One region of the Nocardioides houyundeii genome, then DNA from elsewhere that is predicted to be linked to it. Evidence: riboswitches for the same ligand, from Rfam matches in the RefSeq annotation. Region 1 holds a riboswitch; the other holds the start of a gene.

Region 1 (3,354 bases):
GCTCCAGCCCGCCTACGGGGTGGTCGCGGGCCCGGCGGGCTTCAGCAGCGCCTCCGTCGTCGTCCTCGCCGGCCTCGAAGGGGTGGGCACGACCACCGCGCAGGCGGCCAGCGGCGTGGGCGCCGGCGGTTGGCACACGGCCGTCGCCTCGTTCGTCGTCGTCGTCTGATTGTTCGCCGTCCACTGCCCCTGGTCCGCCCCACTGGTGTAGCCCTGTGAACTCAGGGCTTCCAGGTGAAGAAGGAGTTGTCGCTCGCCCCGAGCGGATCGTACGAACCGGTCCCTTGAGGGGTGGGGACGTAGGTGGCGGCCCGCCACTTCACCACCTTGGCGCCTTTCATGACCTGCTTGCGCTTCAGCACCACGCGCAAGGTGTTGTCGTCGACCTGCAAGAACTTCACGGGCTTGCAGCCCGAGCGGTCCCTCAACCTGCCGGCCGGGAGCTACCGGGTCCGGGTGAGTGCGCGAGGCAGGGACGCCGGGCCGGCGGACGAGCTCGCTCCTGAGGTCGTGGACTTCTACCTGGTCGAGTTCTGGCCAGAGGCGCTCGCTGAGGACGCGATCCTCCGCACCGGGAGCGAGAACGCGCGCTACTGGCACGCTGCACTGGGATCGAGGCAGTGACGGTGCGTTCGCTCACGCCACGCGAGGGAGGGCACACGAGGAGCGGGCTGACGCCGGTGCGGTCCCGCCGAAGCATCCATTGCTGACCAAGCTCACCAGGTCCTAGTGTGACCTACATCACATTACGGGGTTGCTTCCGGAGGACATCGCATGGCCCTGAATCGCGCACTCGCGCACCTCGCCGGCATCGCCGCCACCGTGCTGACGGCTTCACTGCTCACCGCGCCAGTCGCGCAGGCAGCACCTCCCACGTACGTCGCCCTGGGGGACTCCTACTCCTCGGGCACCGGCACCCGCAGCTACATCGACGACGGCACCTCGTGCAAGCGCTCGACGGCGGCGTTCCCGTCGCTGATCGCCATCGCCCGCGGCTATTCGCTGAACTTCCGGGCCTGCGGGGGGCGAAGATCCCCGACGTCACCAACACCCAGCTCAGCGCCCTGACCGCCACCACCAACTACGTCTCCATCTCGGTCGGCGGCAACGACGCAGGCTTCGCCGACGTGATCACCGCGTGCGCGCTCCCAGCCTGGGCGAGCAACTGCGACGGCAAGATCAACACCGCCCAGGCCTACATCTCCAACACGCTGCCCGGAGCGCTGGGCACCCTCTACGCCAGCATCCGGAGCAAGGCACCCAACGCCAAGGTGGTGGTGGTGGGCTACCCGCGGATCTTCATGGGCGAGGACTGCAGCGCCCTCACCTGGTTCTCACCGGCCGAGCAGACCCGGCTCAACCAGACCGCTGACCAGCTCAACGCCCGACTGGCCGCCGCTGCAGCGGCACGTGGCTTCTCGTTCGCCAACCCGACCAGCCGATTCATCGGACACGCCGTCTGCGACAGTCCGGCCTGGCTCACCAACCTGTCCGTCCCGGTCGGCGAGAGCTTCCACCCCAACGTCGCCGGCCACTCCGGCGGCTACACGCCGGCCGTCAGCGGCCTGCTCACCGGAGCAGCCGTGACCGCCGACGCCGCCCTGCTCGCCAAGGCCGCCACCCAGGCCGAGGCCCTGGCCCAGACCCAGCGGCAGTACGCCGAGGCCGACCGCAGCATCGAGCCCGAGGAGTTCGTCCTGCCCGACCTGACCACCCCCGCAGCCCGCAAGGCGGCGCGCAAGGCAGGCGTCGACCTGGACGCGTTCCTGGCCCAGCGCTGAATGCGGCTCCGGAGGCGGTGCCCGCACTCCTCGGGCACCGCCTCGCGCGGATAGCCTGACGTCGCGACTGGCGTGGCCGGACTGACCGGCGTGGAGCGCGGGAGAGACGTCGACCGCCTGGGTGTCCCTCGGGTGAGAGAGCCGGAGGGACGACATGCGCGACGCGACCGACGACCGCCCTCCGGCTGACTCCGCGCCTCCACAGCGCGGCGTACTGCTCCAGCCGGTCTCCGCCGGGATCGTCTCGGGCCTGGTCGGCTTCACCAGCGCCTTCGTGGTCGTCCTCGCCGGACTCGAGGCCGTTGGCGCGACCACCGCACAGGCGTCGAGCGGACTGCTCGCGGTCAGCGTCACGATGGGCCTCGCCTCGATCTTGCTCGCCCTCACGACCAGGCTGCCGATCACCTCTGCCTGGTCGACGCCCGGCGCGGCGCTGCTGGTCACCACGGGCACGGTCGCGGGCGGCTGGCCCGCCGCGGTCGGCGCCTTCCTGGTCACGGGCCTCCTGATCGTGCTCACCGGGCTACTCCCCCAGCTCGGACGGCTCATCGCCAGGATCCCGACCTCGATCGCCCAGGCAATGCTCGCCGGGATCCTCTTCCAGCTCTGCCTCGGTCCGGTCGTCGGGCTCGCCGACAACCCCGCGGCGATCGCGCCCATCGTGGTCGCCTGGCTGCTCGGGGTCCGGTTCGCTCCGAGGTTCGCCGCACCGCTGGCTTTCCTCGCCGCCACGGCGGTGATCACGGTCGACCTGGCCGTCTCCGGGCGCGCCGTCGACACGGCGTCCCTGGTGCCGCGCCTTGAGCTCACGACGCCGGCGTTCACCGTCGCGGGACTGATCGGGATCGCGCTCCCCCTCTACCTGGTGACGATGGCCTCGCAGAACGTCCCCGGCGTCGCCGTGATGAAGGGGCTCGGGTACGCCGTGCCCTGGCGCCGAGCGATGCTGGTCACCGGCGTGGGCACCCTGGCCGGGGCACCGGCGGGCGGGCACGCGATCAACCTGGCCGCTATCAGCGCTGCGCTCGCCGCTGGCCCAGAGGCCGGCCCCGACCGCTCCCGCCGGTGGATCGCCAGCGTGACCTGCGGGGTGGTGGTCATCGGTCTCGGCGTCGCGTCGTCCGCCTTCGGCACGCTGGTGTCGCTGGCCCCCGCCGGAGTGCTGGCCGCCGTCGCCGGACTCGCTCTCCTCGGGACTCTCGCCGCCTCGCTGCGGGCCGCGCTCGCGGACCCGAGCGAGCACGTCCCGGCCGTCGTCACCTTCGCCACCGCCGCCTCGGGCATCGCCGTCGCGGGCGTGGGGGCGGCGTTCTGGGCGCTCGTCGCGGGCCTCGTCGTACGGCTCGTGCTGCGGCTCGGCCCCTGACGACGCCGACGAGGGTCACGAACCAGCGGGGTCACCAGGCAGGGCGCTCCGCGCCGCAACGACTGCTCGCCCTCGGCGGGCCGTGGCCGGGCATGGTCGTCTGCCCAGCAGACGGACGAAGGGCCCTGGGACGTGGCCGAACGGGAGCAGTTGATCCGGGCCAGGGTTCCCGAGCTGGTGGCCCTCGGCGCCAGCATGGTCCGGGAA
Region 2 (3,354 bases), 1.2 Mb from region 1:
GATCTCCTGCTGGGAGGCGACCTCGGGCAGGTCGATGCGGATCGACTCGATGCCGACCTCCGCGCAGTCCTTGTGCTTGCCGTTGACGTACCACCGGGAGCCGGGGTCGTCCCCGACCAGGATCGTGCCGAGGCCGGGCTGGAGTCCCCGCTCGCGCAGTGCGGCGACGCGGACCTTGAGCTCGTCCTTGATCGCCGCCGCGGTGGCGGAGCCGTCGAGCTTGCGTGCGGTGCGTGTGGTCACGATGCTCAATCCTAGGATCAGTGGAAGAAGTGCCGGGTGCCGGTGAAGTACGTCGTGACCCCGGCCGCTGCCAGGGCCTCGATGACCTCCGGGTCGCGCACCGAGCCGCCCGGGGCGACCAGGGCGCGCACGCCGGCGTCGATGAGGATCTGCGGGCCGTCGGCGAACGGGAAGAAGGCGTCCGAGGCGGCCACCGAGCCGGCCGCCCGCTCGCCGGCGCGCTCCACGGCGAGCCGGCAGGAGTCGACGCGGTTCACCTGGCCCATGCCGACGCCGACCGAGGCGCCGCCGGAGGCGAGCAGGATCGCGTTGGACTTGACCGCCCGGCAGGCGCGCCACGCGAAGGCGAGGTCGGCCAGCACGTCGGCGTCCGCCGGCTCGCCGGCGACCAGGCGCCACGCCGTGGGGTCGTCCCCGCCGTCGTCGACCACGGCGTCCAGCACGTCGCGCTGCTGCACCAGCAGGCCGCCGGAGATGGGGCGCATCTCGACGCCGCCACGCGCCGGGGGCGCGCACTCCAGCAGCCGGATGTTCTTCTTCGCGCTCAGCACCTCCACGGCACCGTCCTCGTAGCCCGGGGCCACGACGACCTCGGTGAAGATCTCCGCGACCTGACGGGCCATCTCCACCGAGACCGGCACGTTGGTGGCGATCACCCGCCGAACGCGGAGACCGGGTCGCAGTCGTGGGCCCGACGGTGCGCCTGGGCGATGTCGTCGCCGACCGCGATCCCGCACGGGTTGGCGTGCTTGATGATCGCCACGGCGGGGCGGTCGAAGTCGTACGCCGCCCGGCGGGCAGCGTCGGCGTCCACGTAGTTGTTGTAGGACATCTCCTTGCCGTGCAGCTGGCTGGCCTGGGCCAGGCCCGGTGCGGGCACGGAGCCGGCGGTGTACAGGGCAGCCGCCTGGTGCGGGTTCTCGCCGTAGCGGAGCACCGACTGCTTCTCCCAGGTGGCACCGAGCCAGGCGGGGAAGCCGGTCCCGGCGCCGGAGTCGGTGAGCACGTTGCCCATCCAGCTCGCCACGGCCACGTCGTACGTCGCGGTGTGGACGAAGGCCTCCGCCGCGAGGCGCTGCCGCTGGGCCAGGGTGAAGCCGCCCTCGGCGACGGCGCTCAGCACGTCGGCGTACCGCTCGGGTGCGGTGACGATCGCTACCGACGGGTGGTTCTTGGCCGCGGCCCGCACCATCGAGGGCCCGCCGATGTCGATCTGCTCCACGCACTCATCCGGTCCGGCCCCGGACGCGACGGTCTGGCTGAACGGGTAGAGGTTGCAGACCACCAGGTCGAACGGCTCCACGCCCAGCTCCGCGAGCTGGGCGACGTGGGAGTCCAGGCGTCGGTCGGCCAGGATGCCGGCGTGCACCTTGGGGTGCAGCGTCTTGACCCGGCCGTCCAGGCACTCGGGGAACCCGGTCAGGTCCTCGACCTTGGTGACCGGCAGGCCGAGGCCCTCGATCAGCGCCGCCGAGCCGCCGGTGGAGACCAGCGCGACCCCGGCGTCGACGAGGCCGCGGACGAGCTCCTCGAGCCCGGACTTGTCGTAGACGGAGACGAGCGCTCGGCGGAGCGGGATGCGGTCGGACACGGTGGGGCTCACGGTGGGGACTCCTCGTGGGATGGCGGATACGAAGGAGGGGCACCCAGGCGTTCGATGCCACTCGACGTCACTCCCTGGTGGTTGCCCACCTGCGCCAGTCGTGTGGCCCCAGCCTACTTCCCGGCAGATCCGTAGCGCACCTTGCGTCCGGTCACGACCAGACCCTCGCGGGCGATCCGCCCCACGGCCTCCACGAGCATCTCGCGCTCGGCAACCTTGATCCGCTCGTGCAGGCTCTCCACGTCGTCCTCGGGCTCGACCGGCACCGCACGCTGGGCGATGATCGGGCCGGTGTCCACGCCCGGGTCCACCACGAACAACGTGGCCCCGGCGACCTTGACCCCGTGCTCCAGCGCGTCGGCCGCGCCGTGCATGCCCGGGAACGCGGGCAGCAGCGCCGGATGGGTGTTGACGTAGCGCCCCGGGAAGCGGGCCAGGAACTCGGCTCCCGCCAGCTTCATGAAGCCGGCCGAGACCACCAGATCGGGATCGAACGCCGCCACGGTGTCGGCCATCGCCCGGTCCCAGTCCTCGCGGGAGGTGAACTGGCTGACCTTGCGCACGAACGTCGGCACGCCGGCCCGCTCGGCCCGGGCCAGGCCCTCGATGTCGTCCCGGTCCGCACCGACCGCCACCACGCGGGCGCCGTACGACGGGTCGGCGCAGGCGTCGAGCAGCGCCTGCAGGTTGGTGCCGGCACCCGAGACGAGGACGACGAGTCGGGCTGGGCTGCTGGTCACGGACACCCGCGGAGTCTAGGACTCCGGCGCGGCATCCTCGTCCGCCGGGACCGAGGTGCGGCGCTGCCACCAGGTGATCACCAGACCGCCGAGCAGGCCGCCCAGCCCGAGCGCGGTGACCGAGTGCACCAGGAGGTCCCCGCTGAAGACGCCCACCTCTCGCATCCGGCCGGGGCCGGCCGCGCCGCCGGCCAGGGAGGCCAGCACGGTGAGGACCGCCCCCGCCACGATCCCGCCGCCGCAGCCGCGCAGGGCGCCCTCGTCCCAGCGCAGGGTCGGGCGACGACGTTGCAGCCGGACCACCGCCGCCGCGGCGACCAGGACCGGAACCCCCACGGTCAGGCCCCACCAGGAGCTGGGCGTGCCCGGGTCGGGCAGCGCCGCGAGCAGCGGCAGGACCGGCAGCGGCCCGAGCACGACTGCCGACGGCGAGACCAGCGTGCCGACACCCACGGCGAACCCGGGGCCGACCAGGAAGGACCCTGCCAGCAGCACCGCGTTGGGCAGCAGGGCCAGGTTCACCAGACCCAGCAGGGTGGTCTCACCCCCCGTGGTCCCGAGCTGCTCGACCATGTTGGCGGCCTCGCCGAAGCTGAGCGCGAACGCGACGACCAGCAGGGCGGCTGAGACGCCGAGCACCGAGAGCAGGATCGTCACCGCGGTGGCAGCGCCGTGCCGTACCGCCGGGGGCAGCGCGGCCGCCCACACCGCGCCGCGGCCCGAGCCGGCCGCGATGGCAGGCGCCGCCAGGCAGACGGTGAGCAGCAG

What was found. Region 1 has a riboswitch for ZMP and ZTP ahead of C0R66_RS00655 (benzoate/H(+) symporter BenE family transporter). Riboswitches for the same ligand answer to the same signal wherever they lie in the genome.
Region 2: linked by a shared signal. The riboswitch ahead of purH (bifunctional phosphoribosylaminoimidazolecarboxamide formyltransferase/IMP cyclohydrolase) and the one ahead of C0R66_RS00655 (benzoate/H(+) symporter BenE family transporter) in region 1 are both predicted to bind ZMP and ZTP.

What each region holds. Positions count from the first base shown of each region.
Region 1 is NZ_CP025581.1:126,469-129,822, reverse strand. Features, by position in the region: gene C0R66_RS18485 (hypothetical protein) at 1-169, shown strand, start outside; gene C0R66_RS00670 (hypothetical protein) at 222-401, opposite strand; gene C0R66_RS00665 (hypothetical protein) at 406-624, shown strand; gene C0R66_RS19215 (hypothetical protein) at 775-1,068, shown strand; gene C0R66_RS00660 (SGNH/GDSL hydrolase family protein) at 1,017-1,781, shown strand; ZMP/ZTP riboswitch at 1,835-1,911, shown strand; gene C0R66_RS00655 (benzoate/H(+) symporter BenE family transporter) at 1,936-3,147, shown strand; partial or broken gene C0R66_RS18480 (VOC family protein) at 3,247-3,354, shown strand, end outside.
Region 2 is NZ_CP025581.1:2,811,059-2,814,412, forward strand. Features, by position in the region: gene C0R66_RS13455 (bifunctional methylenetetrahydrofolate dehydrogenase/methenyltetrahydrofolate cyclohydrolase) at 1-243, opposite strand, end outside; partial or broken gene purH (bifunctional phosphoribosylaminoimidazolecarboxamide formyltransferase/IMP cyclohydrolase) at 261-1,834, opposite strand; ZMP/ZTP riboswitch at 1,881-1,958, opposite strand; gene purN (phosphoribosylglycinamide formyltransferase) at 1,960-2,592, opposite strand; gene C0R66_RS13470 (cell division protein PerM) at 2,602-3,354, opposite strand, start outside.